DNA from 4 places in the Cupriavidus phytorum genome. Region 4 is predicted to be linked to each of the others. Evidence: predicted binding sites of a transcription regulator. Region 4 holds the regulator's gene; each other region holds the start of a gene.
The links. The regulator FNR, encoded in region 4, switches genes on or off when oxygen is low (the NO sensors DNR and NnrR bind a similar motif). The targets are predictions, from matches to a motif close to TTGATNNNNATCAA.

Region 1 (4,457 bases), on a different contig from region 4:
CGAGCCGTCTTGCTGGCCCTGGCGGATCAGGTCGGCCAGCAACGCCTCGTTGCGCGCCATCGCGGCGGCGATGTGGCTGGCCACTGGTCTGTCGAATGCAGACAGTTCCACCGCGCTGCAGACGACCAGGCAACCTTGCCGGCCAGTGGCACCCTGGGCGGAGTCGGCGTAGAAGTCCAGCGTGGCGCGCAGGCGTTCCAGCCCGGTGCCGGCGCTGTCGATGGCCCGGTGCAGCTTCTCCGACCGCTGCGCGCGGTAGCGATCGAACGCCGCCAGGAACAGCGATTGCTTGTCCTTGAACGCCTTGTAGAGACTGCCCTGCGCGAGACGCATGGCGCGGGTCAGGTCGGAGATCGAAGCGCCGTGGTAGCCGCGTTCGCTGAACACGCGCACGGCCCGATCCAGCGCCTGGTCGACGCTGAACTCGCGCGGGCGGCCCCGGCTGCGTGGGCGCGTGGGATCCTGAGGGTGGGTTGCTGTCATGCCGCAGACTGGCAAATTAGGAAACGATGGCTCCCAATATAGCACCTCATCGGCGCTTCGTCATGACGGCTTCCTTGCACGGCATTGAAGTATCGACAGGCACGCCGTGCAACTTCTTAAGCGGGCGGCGGACGCCATAGCGTCGATTTCCCGAACAGGCTTTCCACCAGGTCCACGGACAGTTGCGCGGTCTGGTTGCGCACGTCGCAGGCCGGGTTCAGTTCCATCACGTCGAGCGATGCCAGCCGGCCGGTATCGGCGATCATTTCCATGCACAGCTGGGTTTCGCGATAGGTCGGCCCGCCCGGCACGGTGGTGCCCACGCCGGGCGCAATCACGCAGTCGAGGAAATCCACGTCGAAGCTGACGTGCAGGTGCGTCTGCGCGTCGATGCCGGCCAGCGCCTGCTGCATGGTGTGGCGCATGCCGTTCTCGTCGATGTAGCGCATGTCGTACACCGCCAGATGTAATTCGTGCAGGCGGCGCTTTTCCTCCGCATCGACGCTGCGGATGCCGATCTGCCGGATCGCGCTGCGCTGTACCGCCGGCGCCGCGCCGGCCAGCGTGGTCAGCGGTGCCGGACCGTCTCCGCACAGGCAGGCCACGGGCATGCCATGCATGTTGCCGGTAGGGGTGGTGGTGCCGATATTGGCGTCGGCGTGCGCGTCGAGCCACAGCACCATCAGGGTCTTGCCGGTGTCACGGCAATGGCGCGCCGCGGCGCTGATCGAGCCGATCGCCAGGCAATGGTCGCCACCCATCAGCAGCGGCAGCCGACCGGCTTGCAGGGTGCCGAGGCAGGCGTCATAGACGGCACGGTTCCACGCCAGCACTTCGTCGAGGTGGCGCAGGCCGTCCCGGGGCGGCTCCCACGGATTGGCGGGGCCGTCGAGGTTGCCGGCGTCCTCGACCTGCAGTTTGTTGCGAGACAGCGCCTGCGCCAGGCCGGCGACGCGCAGCGCCTCCGGGCCCATCGAGCAGCCGCGCGTGCCGGCCCCGACGTCGGTGGGGGCGCCAATCAGCGTGACAGGTTTCATGGCATGAATGTGGTGAGTACGGATGCCAGCCAATCGTTGCAGGTTTCGTACCCGCTTGGACCGCCACATGCCTGCGGTCCAGGGCCTAGCCTTCGATTTCGCTGCGCACCAGCAGCACGGGCTTGCTCGTCTTGGCCAGCACGCCTTCCGATACGCTGCCCATCAGCAGGCGCCGTACCCCGCGGCGCCCGTGCGTGCCCAGCACGATCAGGTCGGCATTCCAGGCATCGGCCTCGGCAACGATGGTCGACGAGATCTGGCCCGGCGCCACCGGCTTTTCATCCAGTTGCATCAGGTGCGGCACGCCCGCCTCGCTGAGCCTGACGGAGGCCGCATCGAGTGCCTTGCGGCCATGCGCGATGAGGCTGTCGACCAGTTCTTTCGGGTTGAAGTAGCTGGCTTCGAAAAAGATATCGGTGTCGTCCGCCACGAACAGGGCCTTGACCTCGGCGCCGGTTGCCCTGGCGATGATGATGGCCTGGCTCAGGGCCAGGTCCGAAGAGCGGCTGCCATCGACGGCGAGCAGGATGCGCTGGTACATGATGAGTCTCCTGACGAAGGGATGTGCGGAATCAAGGTGGCGGGCGCCTTATTCAGCCTAGATGCCGGCGTCGATGCGCGCTTGACGCGCATCAATCCAAAGCGGCAGGGTGGCGCCTAGTCGATTGCGACCAGGAGCGCAATGATGACGACAGGATGTTGGTCTGAAGGGTTATGCGTCGGGCGCGTGACAAACCACCTCGATGTTGTGCCCGTCAGGACCAATGACGAAGGCCGCATAGTAGTTCGCATGGTAATGCGGCCGCAGCCCGGGGCCGCCATTGTCCGTGGCCCCGGCCGCCAGCGCTGCGCGATGAAAGGCGTCGACCTGCTGCCGGGTCTCGGCGACAAACGCCAGGTGCAGATGCGCGGGCTTCTCGTCGGTCTGGAACAGGCATAGCGAAGCCTTGCCGCTGCCGCTGAGTTCGACGCCGTACGCCGGCGGCCCCTCCGACGCTACCGCTACACCGAGCGGCTCCAGCGCCTTGAGGAAGAACGTCTTGCTGACGGCGTAGTCGCTGACTCCGAATTTGACGTGGTCAAACATGGGTGCTCCTCGGTCGTTGGCTCGATGGATGGCGACGTTAGGTTGACTGCAGCGAACGAATGCCGACTCTATCACGGCAATCCGGGCGGGCTCCGATCGCGTCCTGCGCTGCCATATGCCATGCCAGACATAAGCAGGGCCACATCCGCGCTTGCTGACACAATCAGGAATCATTATCATTCCGGGTTTTGTTACAAATCATTAGAAAGCCAGCGCGCGCAGCTGCAGCCACCATGCAAACCCTTCCGGCCACCTCCATCCGTTTCGCCCTTCGTCCTCGCCCGCTGTCCCTGCTGATCTGTGCCATCGCGGGCACGATGCCGCTTGTCTCGGCCGCACAGGCCCAAGCACAAGCTCAAGCCCAGGCGCCGGCGGCGTCGGTGGAAGCGGGCAGCCTGAATGCCGTGGAGGTCCGGGTCGACCGTATCAAGAGCGACCTGGTCAACCCGATGCGGCAGGTCACGGTGATCGAGCGCGAGGAGCTGGACGAACTGCGCACGGGTTCGACCAACCTTGCCACCATGCTGAGCAAGGTCATCCCGGGCATGGCCGATTCCAGCCGCACGGTGACGGATTTCGGCCAGACGCTGCGCGGGCGCAGCGCGCTGGTGCTGGTCGACGGCATCCCGCTGAACACCAACCGCGACTCGGCGCGCAACCTGGCCACCATCGACCCCAGCAATATCGAGCGCATCGAGGTGCTGCGCGGCAGCAGCGCGCTCTACGGGGCGGGCGCCAGCGGCGGCATCATCTCGATCACCACGCGCCAGGCCGGCGGACCGCCGAGCGCGGATACCACGGTGACGCTGGGCACGCCGCTGACGCGGCTGAGCAAGGAAGGGCTGAGCGCCAACGTGCAGCAGCATTTCTCCGGCAGCCAGGGCCCGATCGACTATGCCTTCCACCTCGGCGCGCAGCGCATCGGCAGCCCCTACGATGCCGAAGGCCACCGCATTGCGCCGGAGCCCAGCCAGGGCGATCTCTTCGATTCCAACGTCTACAACCTGAGCGGCAAGCTGGGCTGGCGCATCGACGGCCAGCAGCGCCTGCAGCTGAGCGTCAGCCGTTACCAGGCGAAGCAGAACACCGACTATGCGTCCGATCCGTCGGTGGCCCGGGCGCCGGCCGGCTCCACCGCCGCGCGCGCGATCCGCGGCCTGCAGCTGGACAACCAGAACGAGTTGCGCAATACCGTGGTCAACCTGGACTACCAGCACCAGGACCTGTTCGGCAGCACGGTATCGAGCCAGTTCTACTACCGCGACTATTTCACGCGTTTCCCGCCCTTCGATGCGCGCGCGGTGGCCACGCGCGGCGGCAATGTCGACCAGATCAGCCAGAACAGCGACGTGTTCGGCGGGCGCCTGACCATCAGCACGCCACTGGGCCAGGCCAAGGCCACCAAGCTGCTGTGGGGCGCCGACTACAACCAGGAGCGCAGCGACATGCCGCTGGACCTGTTCGATCCGCGCGCCTACGACAGCAGCGGCGGGCTGGTCTTCAACCGCATCGGCACGGCCACCTACATGCCGCCGCTGACCACGCGCAGTGGCGGCATCTTCGGCCAGCTGCAGCACAAGTTCAGCGAGCAGTGGTCGGCCGAGGGCGGCCTGCGCTATGAGCGCGCCAGCGCCAGCTTCGATGACTTCGTGCCGCTGTCGCAATCGCGCGTGAGCAACCCGGCCACGGTCAAGGGCGGCACGGTCAACTATGGCGCCTGGCTGTTCAACCTGGGCGCGGCCTATGCGCCGGTCAAGGGCCAGGAGTTCTATGCCTCGTTCAGCCAGGGTTTCCAGCTGCCGGACATCGGGCTGCAGATCCGCAACGCGCGTGCCGGCTTCGATATCAAT
Region 2 (4,457 bases), on a different contig from region 4:
CACGGCCGGTGCGTTGGCGATCATCATGCCGAAGGTGGTACCCATGACCACCGCCAGCACGGCGTCGCTGAAGCGCGCCGCCAGCGCCACCGTGGCAATCTGGGTCTTGTCGCCCATCTCGGCAAAGAAGAAGGCGACGAGGGTGGTGCCGAGGATGCCGATAAAGCCCTTGACCAGCCTGGCCTGCTCGGCGTCGTCGAGCTTGTCGGGGATCAGCATCCACGCGGCCATCGCGATAAAGCCCAGTCCCAGGATCCAGCGCAGCAGGCTTTCGCCAACCACGTGCGTGATCCAGCCGCCGAGCGCGCCAGCGAAGCCGTGGTTGAACAGCGTGGCGATCAGAATGCCGAGGATGATGGGCACCGGCTTGCGGTAGCGCGCGGCCAGTACCAGCGACAGCAATTGCGTCTTGTCGCCCATTTCTGCGAGGGCGACGATGCCTGTGGAGACAAGGAAGGCTTCCATATTGGTCTTGTGGGGTAGCCGGGCCGCAATGCATCGCGAGATGCCAATGACGCAACCCTTTCCCGGCCCGGCCAGAAAGGGTTGGTCATCGGTCTCGCCAGGCATGGACGCTGCCTGGGCCGGTCTGGCCAGGCGGGTCCGGAGCTGCGCACGCCATAACCGCAAGCGGTCAAGTCTGTTGACGTACGCCCCTGTCCCCCGGAGTCCGCATTGCGCGGCGCGGCGAGAGCAGGGCGGCTACTCCCCAATGGAAGCGGCGATTATAACCGCGGCGGCGGCGGCTCGTCCACCGCCGCCGGCGGCCGGCACGGCGCTCAGGCCGGAACCGGGGCGTTGTCGCTGGTCTGGCGGCCGCGGAAATCGGTCCAGCACAGCGCCTTGAAGTCATAGAGCTTGCAGCGGCGCGCCGTGTCGAAATACCAGCGCCAGGAGAAGTTCTCGATGATGATGCGGCCCGGCAGCGCGTGCTCCAGCAGCGCCTGCGCGCGCTTGAGGCGGTACAGCGGCACGCTCATGTCGACGTGGTGCGCGGTGTGTTCCATGATGTGGTGCAGTGCCGCGCCGATGCCATGGCGGAAGCGCAGGTGCACGGTGGTCGAGACGAACGGCTGGGCCCGGGCCCACATCGTCTTGGTGTCGTACCAGGCGACGCTGGTGTGGGTATGGTGCACGTACAGCACGAAGCCGACGGTGACGTTCCACACCAGGAAGGGCAGCACGAAGCCGGCGCCGACCAGCATCCAGACGGACTGCTGCGTGGCCAGCGCCAGGCCGACCAGCGCGCCGATCCAGGCCAGCCCGAACGCCGCCACCAGCACGCAGTCGCCGGTAAAGATCGGGCGGCGCGTGGCCATCTGGCGCTTGCTGGGGAAGAACAGCTTGCACCACCAGATCTCGACCAGGTAATACAGCCCCGGGCCGAAGCCGGTGCGGTAGATGCGCTCCATCACGCGGCGCCAGCGCGGCAGCGCATTGAATTCCTCGAGCGAATACGGAGCCCAGACGAAGTCGAACCCCTTCAGGTTGGTATAGCCGTGATGGACCACGTTATGGCCGACCTCCCACAGGCTGTACGGCGTCAGCGACGGCAGGAAGGTCAGCCGGCCCAGCCACTTGTTCAGGCCGCGGCGCGGGGTCAGGCTCTGGTGGCAGGCATCGTGGCCGATGATAAACAGGCGCGCGATCACCAGCCCCACCAGCACGCCCAGCGCGAGCTTGGCGGCCCAGTGCGGCGCCAGCACCACGCCAGCCAGCACGGCGCCGAACAACAGGTAATCGAAGCTGAACAGCATCAGCGCGCGCGGGGTGCTGCGCTGGCCCAGCGGGATCAGCCAGCCGCGGATGATCTTGCGCGACGGCAGCGGCGCGTCCGGCGCGATCGGTTCAGGCAGCGGAGCCTGGTGCGGGGCACGGGCGCGAGCGCCGGCATGCGCCTGGGCGTGCCCGGGGGCGGGCTCGACGGATGGAGCGGATTGATATGCGGTCATGCAGAACCTTCTGATTGCGGTCGATCGGTATTGGTGCGCGGCAAGGCAGAGTGGCCGCGGCGGAACCGCAAGGTTAGAAGGCTTTGTCGAAGGCAGTCTTGACGGTCGTCAAGCCGGTGGGACGCAGGAAGCGGTAAGGGCGCGCCCGCCGCGGGTGCGGCGGGCCACGGATGCGGACGTGTGGCGGATCAGGCTGCCGGGACGCTGGCCGGCTCGCCCATCACGTAGACGCTGTCGATCACGCGGTCGTCGCCCAGCATGGCAAAGGCGAACAGCTCTTCTTCCAGCGTTTCCGAGCGGTTGCTGCGGCGTGCGATCAGCGGCGTGGCCTTCGGATCCAGCACGATGAAGTCGGCCTCGCAGCCTTCGCTGAAGCTGCCGACGCGGCCGGTCCAGCCCAGCGCCTCCGCCGCGGCGCGGGTGGCCAGGTAGAACATGCGCAGCGCGGTCAGGTAGTAGCCGCCCATGCGCGCCACCTTGTGCGCGGCGTTCATGGTGCGGAACATCGAGAACGAGGTGCCGCCGCCGACGTCGGTGGCCAGCGTCACGTTCAGGCGGTTGGCATCGGACTGGTGGAAGTCATAGAAGCCGCTGCCCAGGAACAGGTTGGAGGTCGGGCAGTGCGCCACCGCCGCGCCGCTGTCGGCCAGCCGGCGGCGGTCGTCCTGGTCCAGGTAAATGGCGTGGCCATACATCGCGCCGGGACGCAGCAGGCCATAGCGGTCGTAGACATCCAGGTAGCTGCGCGCGTCCGGGAACAGCTCGGCCACCCATTTGACCTCGTCGCGGTTCTCGGCCACGTGGGTCTGGATAAAGGCGTCCGGGTAGGCGCGCGCCAGTTCGCCGCAGGCGGCCAGCTGCGCCTCGGTCGAGGTCGGCGCGAAGCGCGGCGTGATCGCGTATGACAGGCGTCCCTTGTTATGCCAGCGCGACAGCAGGTCGGCGGAATCCCGGGCGCCGCTTTCCGCGGTGTCGCGCAGGAACTCGGGGCAGTTGCGGTCCATCATCACCTTGCCGGTGACCATGCGCAGGTTGCGCGCCTCGCTCTCGGCAAACAGGGCGTCGGCCGAGGCCTTGTGCACCGTGCTCCAGACTACCGCGCTGGTGGTGCCGTTGCGCAGCAGCTCCTCGGTGAAGAAGCCGGCGACGCCGCGCGCGTAGTCGGGATCGGCGAAGCGGCGCTCTTCGGGGAAGGTGTAGGTGTCGAGCCAGTGCAGCAGGCCCGGCGACGGCGACGCGATCATGTCGGTCTGCGGGAAGTGCACGTGGGTGTCGATAAAGCCCGGCACGATCAGCTTGCCGCGGTGGTCGACGACCTCGGCGCCGGCCGGGATGCGCGCGGACAGCTGCGCGTAGTCGCCGGCGGCGGCGATGCGCCCGTCGGTGACGATCAGCACCCCGTCGTCCCAATACTGATACGCGTCCTCATGGAATTGCGGGTCGCGCAGGAAATGCAGCACGCGGCCGCGGATGGCGCGGGTACGGGAGTCAGTGGTGGGGTGGCTCGTCATGGTTTGTCTCTCGTGGCCGGCCCGCGCGGCACCGCATGGTGCAAGCTGCAGGCCGGGCTATTGGCATGCGCCGGGCTCAGGCCGCCGGGGCCGTCGCGGGCGGGGACTTGGGCGGAGCGGACCAGAAGTGGTCGACTTCCGCCAGGAACTCGGCCTTCTGCATGGCAGGCAGGAAGGCCGCTTCAAAACTGTTGCGGGCCAGCTTGTGCGCATCGGCCGCGTCCAGCGGCAGTGCGTCGAAGGTGGCTTCCCAGTTCGCATTCATATAGCCGCCGAAGTAGGCCGGGTCGTCCGAATGCAGGGTGATGGCCACGCCCGCGTCCAGCATGCGCTTGAGCGGGTGGTCGCGCAGGTCGGGGTAGACTTTGAGCTTGACGTTCGACAGCGGGCACACCGTCAGCGCCACGCGCTCGCGCGCCAGGCGCGCGACCAGCGCGGCATCGTCGATGGCGCGCACGCCGTGGTCGATGCGCTCCGCCTTCAGGATGTCGAGCGCATCGGTCACGTACTGTGCCGGGCCTTCCTCGCCCGCGTGCGCCACCAGGTGCAGGCCCAGCTCGCGCGCCCGCGCGAACACGCGCGCGAATTTCTCGGGCGGGTTGCCTTTCTCCGACGAATCGAGCCCGACGCCGACGAAGCGGTCGCGATAGGGCAGCGCCGCCTCCAGCGTGGCGAACGCGTCTTCCTCCGACAGATGGCGCAGGAAGCACAGGATCAGGCTGCTGGAGAAGTCGTACTCGGTGCGGGCCTGCGCCAGCGCATCGGCAATGCCGTCGATCACCACGCCGATCGGCACGCCGCGTGCGGTATGGGTCTGCGGATCGAAGAAGATCTCGGCGTGGCGGACGTTGTCGGCGACGGCGCGCTTGACGTAGTCCATGGTCATGTCGAAGAAATCTTCCTCGGTCAGCAGCACGCTGGCGCCGGCGTAGTAGATGTCCAGGAACGACTGCAGGTCGGTGAAGGCGTAGGCGGCGCGCAGCGCGTCGACGCT
Region 3 (4,457 bases), on a different contig from region 4:
ACAGCGCGCGGGCAAAGCCGACCACCTCGCCTTTCTCGACCGCCACGGCGACGCGCTGCGAATTGGCCACCAGCCGTGCGAATTTCTCGGGGCCGCCGACCCGGTGGGCCCAGCCATTGGCGATCAGTAGTTGTCTGGCTGCCTCGAGGTCGTCGGGCAACAGGTTACGGATTTCCATTGGCGGCTCTCCCAGCAAAGCATGTACGGCCCCTCGCCGCCCCTTGCCACCAGGGGCGCCGCGAGTCGAGAACGGCACGGCAAGCCGTGCTGCGCAATTGGCGGAGTGTAGCGAGCGTGCGCGGGCGCGTCAATTTGGCGCCTGGCTCGGCGGGGCGTCGCTCACGGCGACGCCCCGGCGCGGTATCATGGCCTCCATGAACGCCCCCGTCTTTTCCTCCGCGCATCCGGCCGACCAGCTCGCCGAGTTCACCGACGCGGATGCGGCGGTTGCCCGCATCCGCGAGATCTACGATGCATCGGTCGGCGCCGTGCGCGCGCGCTTCGATGCCTTCGCCGGCGGCAAGCCGCTGCCCTCGGCCGCGCACGCGTGCTATCCGTACCTGGGCATCTCGGTCAACATCGAGACCATGGTCACCGACAGCCGGCCCTCCTGGGGCACGGTGGCGTATCCTGGCGTTTACGGCACCACGGTGACGCGCCCCGACCTGCTGGCGGATTACTACCGCGACCAGATCGAGCGGCTGATGCGCTATCACCGCGTGCCGGTGGTGGTGGGCCTGAGCCGGCGCCCGATCCCGCTGCCGTTCGTGATCGAGGCCTCGACCACCGACATCAGCTACACCCAGGCGCGCGAGCTGGAAGCGTCGTTCGTGCTGCCGGAGCTGAACCGCATCGATGACGGCATTGCCAACGGCACCTACGAGCCGGTGCCGGGCGAAGCCTGGCCGCTGTCGCTGTTCCCCGCCGAGCGCGTGGACCTGGCGCTGCAGCGGCTCTACCACTACACCGGCACGGCGCCGCAGCACTTCCAGCGCTTCGTGCTGTTCACCAACTACCAGCGCTATGTCGACGAGTTCGTCGCGCTGGGGCGCGCGCTGATGGGTAACGGCAACGGCAATGGCGATGGCGGCGGCTACACGCGCTTCGTCGAGCCCGGCGACGTGGTGCAGGACCTGGGCGCGCCCGAACCCGACGACGCCACGCGTCCGCGCGTGCTGCCGCAGATGCCGGCCTACCACCTGGTGCGCGGCGACAAGCTGGGCGTGACGCTGGTCAATATCGGCGTGGGGCCGTCCAACGCCAAGACCATGACCGACCACCTCGCCGTGCTGCGCCCGCACTGCTGGCTGATGGTGGGCCACTGCGGCGGCCTGCGCCGCTCGCAGCAGCTTGGCGACTATGTGCTGGCGCACGCCTATGTGCGCGACGACCACGTGCTCGACCACGACCTGCCGCCGTGGGTGCCGGTGCCGCCGATCGCCGAGATCCAGGTGGCGCTGCAGGAAGCCGTGGCGCGCGTGACGGGTTTGTCCGGCAACGAGATGAAGACGCGCATGCGCACCGGCACGGTGGTATCGACCGATGACCGCAACTGGGAGCTGAAGTCCAAGTCGCTGTACGCGCGCTTCAACCAGTCGCGCGCGATCGCCATCGACATGGAAAGCGCGGCGGTGGCCGCCAACGGCTTCCGCCTGCGCGTGCCGTATGGCACCCTGCTGTGCGTCTCGGACAAGCCGCTGCATGGCGAACTCAAGCTGCGCGGCATGGCCAACGCGTTCTATCGACAGCGCGTCAGCCAGCATATGACCATCGGCCTCGAAGCGATCCGCATCCTGCGCGAGAACGGCGTCGAGCAACTGCATTCGCGCAAGCTGCGCAGCTTCGACGAGCCGGCGTTCAGGTAGCGGTGCGCTGCGCCTTCTCGTGGAATGCAAAAGGCCGGCGCCCCAAGGGGCGCCGGCCTTTTTTTTATCGCGCGGCAGGATCAGAACCGATACCCGACCCCGAAGCTGAACAGCCACGGATCGAGGCTTACCTTGGAGACCTTGACGTCCCCCGCCTTCACATCGCTCTTCAGCCAGATCTTCTTGATGTCGGCGTTCAGGAACCAGTTCCTGGTCAGCTTGTAGTCCATGCCGATCTGCAGCGCCGGGCCCACGCTCCAGCTATCCAGTTGCAGCGAGTTGTTGGCGAGGTTTTCGCCCCAGATGTGGGTGAAGTTCAGGCCCGCGCCGATATACGGACGGAAGGTGCCGTTGGGAATGAGGTGGTACTGCATCAGCAGCGTCGGCGGCAGATGCTTGAAGGTGCCGATCTTGTTGCCGTCAAGATAGACGTTCTGCTTCTGCGGCACCGTCAGTACCAGTTCGGCGGCAAGGTTCGGCGTGAAGAAGTAGGTGACGTCCAGTTCCGGAATCCACTTGTTGTTGACCGTGATGCGGTCTGAGCGGCCGACGCCGCCAACGGGATCCGAGCTGTGGGCCATGTCGAGGTAGGTGCCGCGCAGCCGCACCATCCAGTTGCCCTGGGCGTCGTCCGCGGCGGCCGCGGGCGTGGCGAAGGCGCCGAGCATGGCGCAGGCGGCGATGGCCGAACAGGTGGCGGTGCGAAGAGACAGTGTTTTCATGAGGTCTGCTTGGTTTGTTATCGAAGCTGCGCCCAGTGTGGCCGAGCGGGCCGGCGAGGGCCTTGACACAAAACAAGCGGAACCAAATGGCGCGCGCGGCGTCGCGATCGCGCTACAACGCGGCACAACCAACGCGCCCTCGGACATCGCTTCTAACCACATGCGAAATGATTCGTAGCGCGTCCCGATGCCGCCGCTTACGCTGTGCGAAAGATCCGAGCACGCGCAACACGTGTCCGGATCGCACCAGGCATGTCGTGGGCGTCCGCAAGGGCGTCTTTCCGGGTGTGCCCCGTGGGGGCGGGGCACACCGGTTTTCTTGCGCAACGCTACACGACAGGCATCAGGCCACGGCGGCGCTGGCCGTGTTGTGAGCGCCGGCCGCAAAGCCCGCCTGCAGGTGCCGGTTCACGCCCGACAGCACCGCACGCAATGAAGCCGTGACGAGGTTGGCGTCGATGCCTGCGCCGAACCCGGTCGGCGAATCGCCCACGCGGACTTCGACATAGCACGCTGCGCGCGCGTCGGCGCCGGCGTTCATCGCATGCTCGTGGTAGTCCATCACGCGTACCGGCAGGTCCAGCGCATCGATGAAGGCGTCGATGGGACCGTTGCCGCTGCCGCGCACGCTGCAGGGCTGGCCGTCGCGCTCCATCTGCACCGTGATCGCGGTGGCGCCGGTACTGTCGCTTGCCAGCTGGTGCGAGACATAGCGCAGCGGCGCCTCGCGCGCCAGGTACTCGCGCTGGAACAGGCCATACAGGTCGTCCGCGCTCGCTTCCAGTCCGGTGTCGTCGGTCATGGCCTGCACCGCGCGGCTGAACTCGATCTGCAGCCGGCGCGGCAGGTAGAGGCCATGCACCTGTTCCAGCAGGTACGCCATGCCGCCTTTGCCCGACTGGCTGTTGACGCGGATCACCGCATCGTAGCTGCGGCCCAGGTCGGCCGGGTCGATCGGCAGGTAGGGCACTTCCCAGACCGCGTCCGGCTGCTGCTGCGCAAAGCCCTTGCGGATTGCATCCTGGTGCGAACCCGAAAACGCGGTGAACACCAGGTCGCCCACATACGGATGGCGCGGGTGCACCGGCAGCTGGTTGCAGTGCTCCACGCACTGGCGCACCGCATCGATGTCGGAGAAGTCGAGCTGCGGCGCCACGCCTTGCGTATAGAGGTTCAGCGCCAGCGTCACCAGGTCGACGTTGCCGGTGCGCTCGCCGTTGCCGAACAGGCAGCCCTCGACCCGGTCGGCGCCCGCCATCAAAGCCAGCTCCGCCGCTGCCACCGCGGTGCCGCGGTCGTTGTGCGGATGCACGGACAACGCGATGTGCTCGCGCCGCGCAAGGCGGCGGTGCATCCATTCGATCTGGTCGGCGAACACGTTGGGCGTGCTGCATTCCACCGTGGTGGGCAGGTTCAGGATTATCTGGCGGCCCGGTCCGGCCTGCCACGCGGCCGACACCGCGTCGCTGACTTCCAGCGAGAAATCGAGCTCGGCCAGGCTGAAGGTCTCGGGCGAATACTCGTAGGTCCAGGCGGTCTCGGGCATGGCATCGGTCAGCGCCTTGATCAGGCGCGTGCCCGAAACCGCGACTTCCTTGATCTCGTCGCGCGAGGCATTGAAGACGATGCGCCGCCAGGCCGGCGCGATCGGGTTGTACAGGTGCACGATGGCGCGTGCCGCGCCGCGCACGGATTCGACGGTGCGGCGGATCAGGTCTTCGCGCGACTGCGTCAGCACGACGATGGTGACGTCGTCGGGGATGCGCCGTTCCTCGATCAGCATGCGCACGAAGTCGAAGTCGGTCTGCGATGCGGCGGGGAACGCCACCTCGATTTCCTTCAGGCCGATCTTCACCAGCTGTTCGAAGAA
Region 4 (4,457 bases):
GATGGCCAATGACCTCGATCCAGCTGCGGTCCTCGAGCTTCTTGATCACTTCCGTGCTGACCGTCACGCCGCGGATTTCCTCGATATCGCCGCGGGTCACCGGCTGGCGGTAGGCGATGATCGCCAGGGTCTCCATCACCGCACGCGAGTATTTTGGCGGTTTTTCCGGATTCAGGCGGTCGAGGTATTCCCGCATTTCGGGCCGGCTCTGGAACCGCCAGCCGCTGGCCAGCGCCACCAGCTCGACGCCGCGCGGGCGCCAGTCCTGGCGCAGTTCGTCCAGCAGCACGCGGATGGTGTCTGCGCCGACGTCATCGTCGAACAGGCGGCGCAGATCGTTGACACGCAACGGTTCCTGCGCGCAGATCAGCGCCGTCTCGAGGACGATCTTCGCCTCTTGGGTATTCATGTTGATGGTGTGCAGCCTGTCTTTGCACCTGCTCCCGGACGGATCCGGGGCACCGGAGATTTTGGATACAGCGGTGCCAAAGCCACCGCCATCTCATTGCGCAGCGAGCCGGATACCTGCCGTACCCAGGCCGTGCACTTCCCTTTCTTTGCATCGAGTTGCCGGGGCTTCCGGCAGGAGATCGTCCGCATGCCGTCATGGATCGGCCAGCGAACCTCTTGCGTCGCTCGTCCGCACAAACGGACATCGCGGTCGGCGAACTGAACGCCTCGGACGCAAGAAAATACGGGTATCGGGAGCAAGGCCGGCATCTACCACGCCGCAGCGCCAACCGGACTTTTGAACCAGATCTTTTGAACCGGATGGACCGCGGGGACTGGCGCTCATCGAAAGCCTTCCGCTTCCCGCGTCCCGAGCGCGCCTTCGGATAGGAAGACCACCAGGCGCTGCTCGCCGCTGCTTACCGCAGCCTGTCTGACTCCGCGCGATACCGCAATGCAGGCGATTGTATGGCATTCCCGGCTCCGCCTGCAACCACCATCCTGCTTGCGCGGGGTGCCAACGCCGCAGGATGCCCCGTGCCGCATCAAAACACCAGACAGAAGCCCTGTTCCGCCAGCGAATGTGGCAGCAGCACCGCTCGGGCGATGCCAAGACCTCCGAACGCCATCACGGCAAGACCCGCGCCCAGGCGCACGCCCGGTCGCCGCGACCACAGTCTCAGATAGCCGGACAGCCCGGACAGCACCAGCAGGTTCGGCAGCGTGCCAAGCCCGAACACGCCCATTACCAGCGCGCCCGAACCGGCATTGCCCGCCAGCAGCGCCAGCGTCAGCGCGCCGTAGACCATGCCGCACGGTACCAGCCCCCAGGCCAGGCCCACGCCATAACGCCGTGCCAGCCCCCCGCGCGCCCGCACGAAGGCCGGCATCGCGCCGGCGAGTCCACCGAGCCGGCCGGCCACCGCAGTGCCGGCACGCGCCGCCATCCGCTCCAGCCAGTTCACGGTAAAGGTGCTGCCGCGCAGGAGACGCCAGCCCGACCACAGCAGCATCAGGCTGCCTGCACCGAACAGCCAGCGCTGCACCGGCAGGTAATCCTGCTTCCACGCGGTTGCGCCGGCGGCGCCCAGCGCGGCACCGAGCAGCATATAGGTGGTAATCCTGCCAAAGTGCATCACCAACAACTCGCCAAGCCATGCAGTGCGGCTGCGCACCAGGCTGACCGGCGCTGCCTTGCCGCGCCGCTGCTCCACGGCCAGCGCCACCCCGCCGCACATGGCGGCGCAGTGCACGCCGCCCAGCAGAGCGAGCAGGAAAACGCTGATCAATACTCCAAATGTCAATTCTGTCTCCCTGCCGCATCACATCGCACGGTAAAATGACCATATCGTGCCCCGCTGCCATTTCTAGCAGGTTCCAATTGCTCACCTCCATCCCCATTACCGAGATGTCACCCCGCTGCTCCACCTGTGCGATGGGACAGCTGTGCCTCCCGGTCGGCATGTCGCAGCAAGACCTTGCCAAGATCGACACGCTGGTGCAGGAACGCATCCGCGTGCACAAGGGGGAAACCCTCTATCGCATGGGTGACCCGCTCACTGCGGTCTACGCCATCCGCTTCGGTACGCTCAAGACGCATGTGACCACCGAAGACGGGCGCTCCCAGATTACCGGGTTCCACCTGCCCGGCGAAATCGTCGGACTCGACGGCCTGGGCGAGATGCAGCATGCATCCGATGCGACCGCGCTCGAAGACACCGAGGTATGCGTGGTCCGCATGAACGACCTGCAGACGCTGTCGGCCGACCTGCCTTCGCTGCAACAGCAGTTCCTGCGCCTGATGGGCAAGGAAATCACCCATGACCAGCTGATGCTGGTCACGCTCGGCTCGATGCGCGCCGAGGAGCGCCTGGCCGCCTTCCTGATCAACCTGTCGGAACGGCTGTCCGCGCGCGGTTATTCTGCGTCCGAGTTTGTGATGCGCATGAGCCGCGAAGAGATCGGCAGCTACCTCGGGCTGAAGCTCGAGACCGTCAGCCGCCTGTTCTCGCGCTTCGCCGAAGCCGGGCTGATCCAGATTCGCCAGCGGCATGTCAAGCTGATCGACATCGACGGCATCAAGCAACTCTACAGCCGTAGCTGCTGAGCCACCGCGGCGTTGCCGCGCCCCCTGCGGCGCCGGCAACGCGGTGCTCCTTCCCTATTCCAGTTCGTCCGTATCCGACAGCCGCGTCGGCATGGTGTACAGCGTCAGCCCGCTGGACAACGCGCAGAACACCCACGCCAGCAGGAAGCTGACGGTATAGACCGACTCGCGCGACGATTCGATCGGGTGGCCGAAGAATTTCAGGTCGCCCGGATCGACGACGGAAAACACCGTCGCCGTCGCCAGGCCAGCCATCAGGAAGCCCGGCCACAGCACCCACATCAGCCAGCGCAACCTCATGGCTGTCTCGCTGCCGCGGACCTGGGCGACACCGCTTCCACCTTCTCGACCACCAGGCCATGCCGCGCCGCGCCCTGCACCGGCAGGTCGGGATGCGCCGACGCCAGCCAGATCGTCACGCCGCACGCCACCATGGCCACCAGCGGACCGGCCATCAGCAGCCACGGCCACGGTTCCTTCCACCACGGATTGCCTTGCTGACTCATCTTGCCCCCTTCGTCCTGGCGACTACGTCAGAGTCGCCTAGCTTCACAAATCGCGCGGCACGATAAAACTGGTGGATTGCCGGATTTCGGCATGCCCCTGCTCCGTGCCTTCGCTCGTTACCGTTACGTTGATCTTGTGCGTGCCCTGCCTGGCGGCCTCGATCGGCACGCGGATGCGGATCGGCAGCAGCCGGTTGGAGGTTGGCGCCAGTGATTCGGCCTGCTGGTCGTATTCGACGGTCAGGTCCTTCAGTTCATCGCTGTCGGCGCGCACGCGGATATGCATCGGCGCTTCGGTGGTGTTGATCAACTGCAGCCGATAGACGTTCTCGATCCAGCGTCCTTCCACCTCCCGGCCCAGCGCACCGCGATCGCGGATGATGTCGACCTTCAGCGGCGTGCGCAGCATGATCGACGCCATGAACCCCGCCAGCAGCGCCACCCAGATCACCGAGTAGATGATGACGCGCGGACGCAGCAGGCGCTTGCGCGATGCCGCAGCGGACAGGCCCTTGCGCATCGCGTTTTCCGAGGTGTACCGGATCAGCCCGCGCGGGTAGTCCATCTTGTCCATGACCTGGTTGCAGGCATCGATGCAGGCGCCGCAGCCGATGCATTCGTACTGCAGGCCGTCGCGGATGTCGATGCCGGTCGGGCACACCTGCACGCAGATGCTGCAGTTGACGCAATCGCCAAGCCCGGCCTGGTGATGGTCGGTCTTGCGCGAGCGGCTGCCGCGCGGCTCGCCCCGGCCGACGTCATAGGTCACGACATAGGTGTCGCGGTCCACCATCACGCTCTGGAAACGCGCGTAGGGGCACATGTACTTGCACACCTGCTCGCGCATGAAGCCTGCGTTGCCCCACGTGGCGAACGCGTAGAACAGCATCCAGAACGCCTGCCAGGGACCCAGCGACAGCGCCAGCACTTCGCCGCCCAGCTCGCGGATCGGCGCAAAGTAGCCGATGAACGTGAAGCCGGTCCACAGTGCGATCAGCACCCATAGGAAATGCTTGGTTGCCTTGATGCGGAATTTGCGCAGGCTCCACGGATCCCCGTCGAGGCGGATGCGGGCGATGCGGTCGCCTTCGACCCGCCGCTCGATCCACATGAAGATCTCGGTGTAGACCGTTTGCGGACAGGCGTAGCCACAGAACAAACGCCCCGCGATCGCGGTGAACAGGAACAGCGCCAGTGCAGAGATGACCAGCAGCACCGCCAGGTAGATGACGTCCTGCGGCCACAGCACCAGCCCGAAGATATAGAACTTGCGCTCGCCAAGGTCGAACAGCACGGCCTGGCGTCCGTTCCATTGGAGCCAGGGCGTGCCGTAGTAGATCAGCTGGGTCAGGATCACCAGCCAGACCCGCCAGCTGGAGAACGCGCCCTTCACT

Region 1: C7416_RS19060 (universal stress protein) is a predicted target of FNR. The motif match lies at 2,143-2,156, and genes of this name have one in related genera.
Region 2: C7416_RS14190 (fatty acid desaturase) is a predicted target of FNR. The motif match lies at 2,051-2,064, and genes of this name have one in related genera.
Region 3: C7416_RS21880 (OmpW/AlkL family protein) is a predicted target of FNR. The motif match lies at 2,650-2,663, and genes of this name have one in related genera.

Annotation. Positions count from the first base shown of each region.
Region 1 covers NZ_QKZN01000007.1:186,576-191,032, reverse strand. Annotated here, with positions in the region: gene C7416_RS19070 (TetR/AcrR family transcriptional regulator) at 1-483, opposite strand, end outside; gene rocF (arginase) at 600-1,520, opposite strand; gene C7416_RS19060 (universal stress protein) at 1,606-2,061, opposite strand; gene C7416_RS19055 (VOC family protein) at 2,233-2,607, opposite strand; gene C7416_RS19050 (TonB-dependent receptor) at 2,841-4,457, shown strand, end outside.
Region 2 covers NZ_QKZN01000005.1:4,812-9,268, forward strand. Annotated here, with positions in the region: gene C7416_RS14185 (TMEM165/GDT1 family protein) at 1-465, opposite strand, end outside; yybP-ykoY riboswitch at 600-723, opposite strand; gene C7416_RS14190 (fatty acid desaturase) at 780-1,952, opposite strand; gene guaD (guanine deaminase) at 2,141-3,463, opposite strand; gene C7416_RS14200 (adenosine deaminase) at 3,540-4,457, opposite strand, start outside.
Region 3 covers NZ_QKZN01000009.1:183,039-187,495, forward strand. Annotated here, with positions in the region: gene C7416_RS21870 (GNAT family N-acetyltransferase) at 1-178, opposite strand, end outside; gene C7416_RS21875 (AMP nucleosidase) at 366-1,865, shown strand; gene C7416_RS21880 (OmpW/AlkL family protein) at 1,946-2,587, opposite strand; gene leuA (2-isopropylmalate synthase) at 2,931-4,457, opposite strand, start outside.
Region 4 covers NZ_QKZN01000002.1:352,097-356,553, reverse strand. Annotated here, with positions in the region: gene scpB (SMC-Scp complex subunit ScpB) at 1-409, opposite strand, end outside; gene C7416_RS07035 (sulfite exporter TauE/SafE family protein) at 996-1,754, opposite strand; gene fnr (fumarate/nitrate reduction transcriptional regulator Fnr) at 1,832-2,557, shown strand; gene C7416_RS07025 (hypothetical protein) at 2,612-2,857, opposite strand; gene C7416_RS07020 (FixH family protein) at 2,854-3,063, opposite strand; gene ccoG (cytochrome c oxidase accessory protein CcoG) at 3,107-4,457, opposite strand, start outside.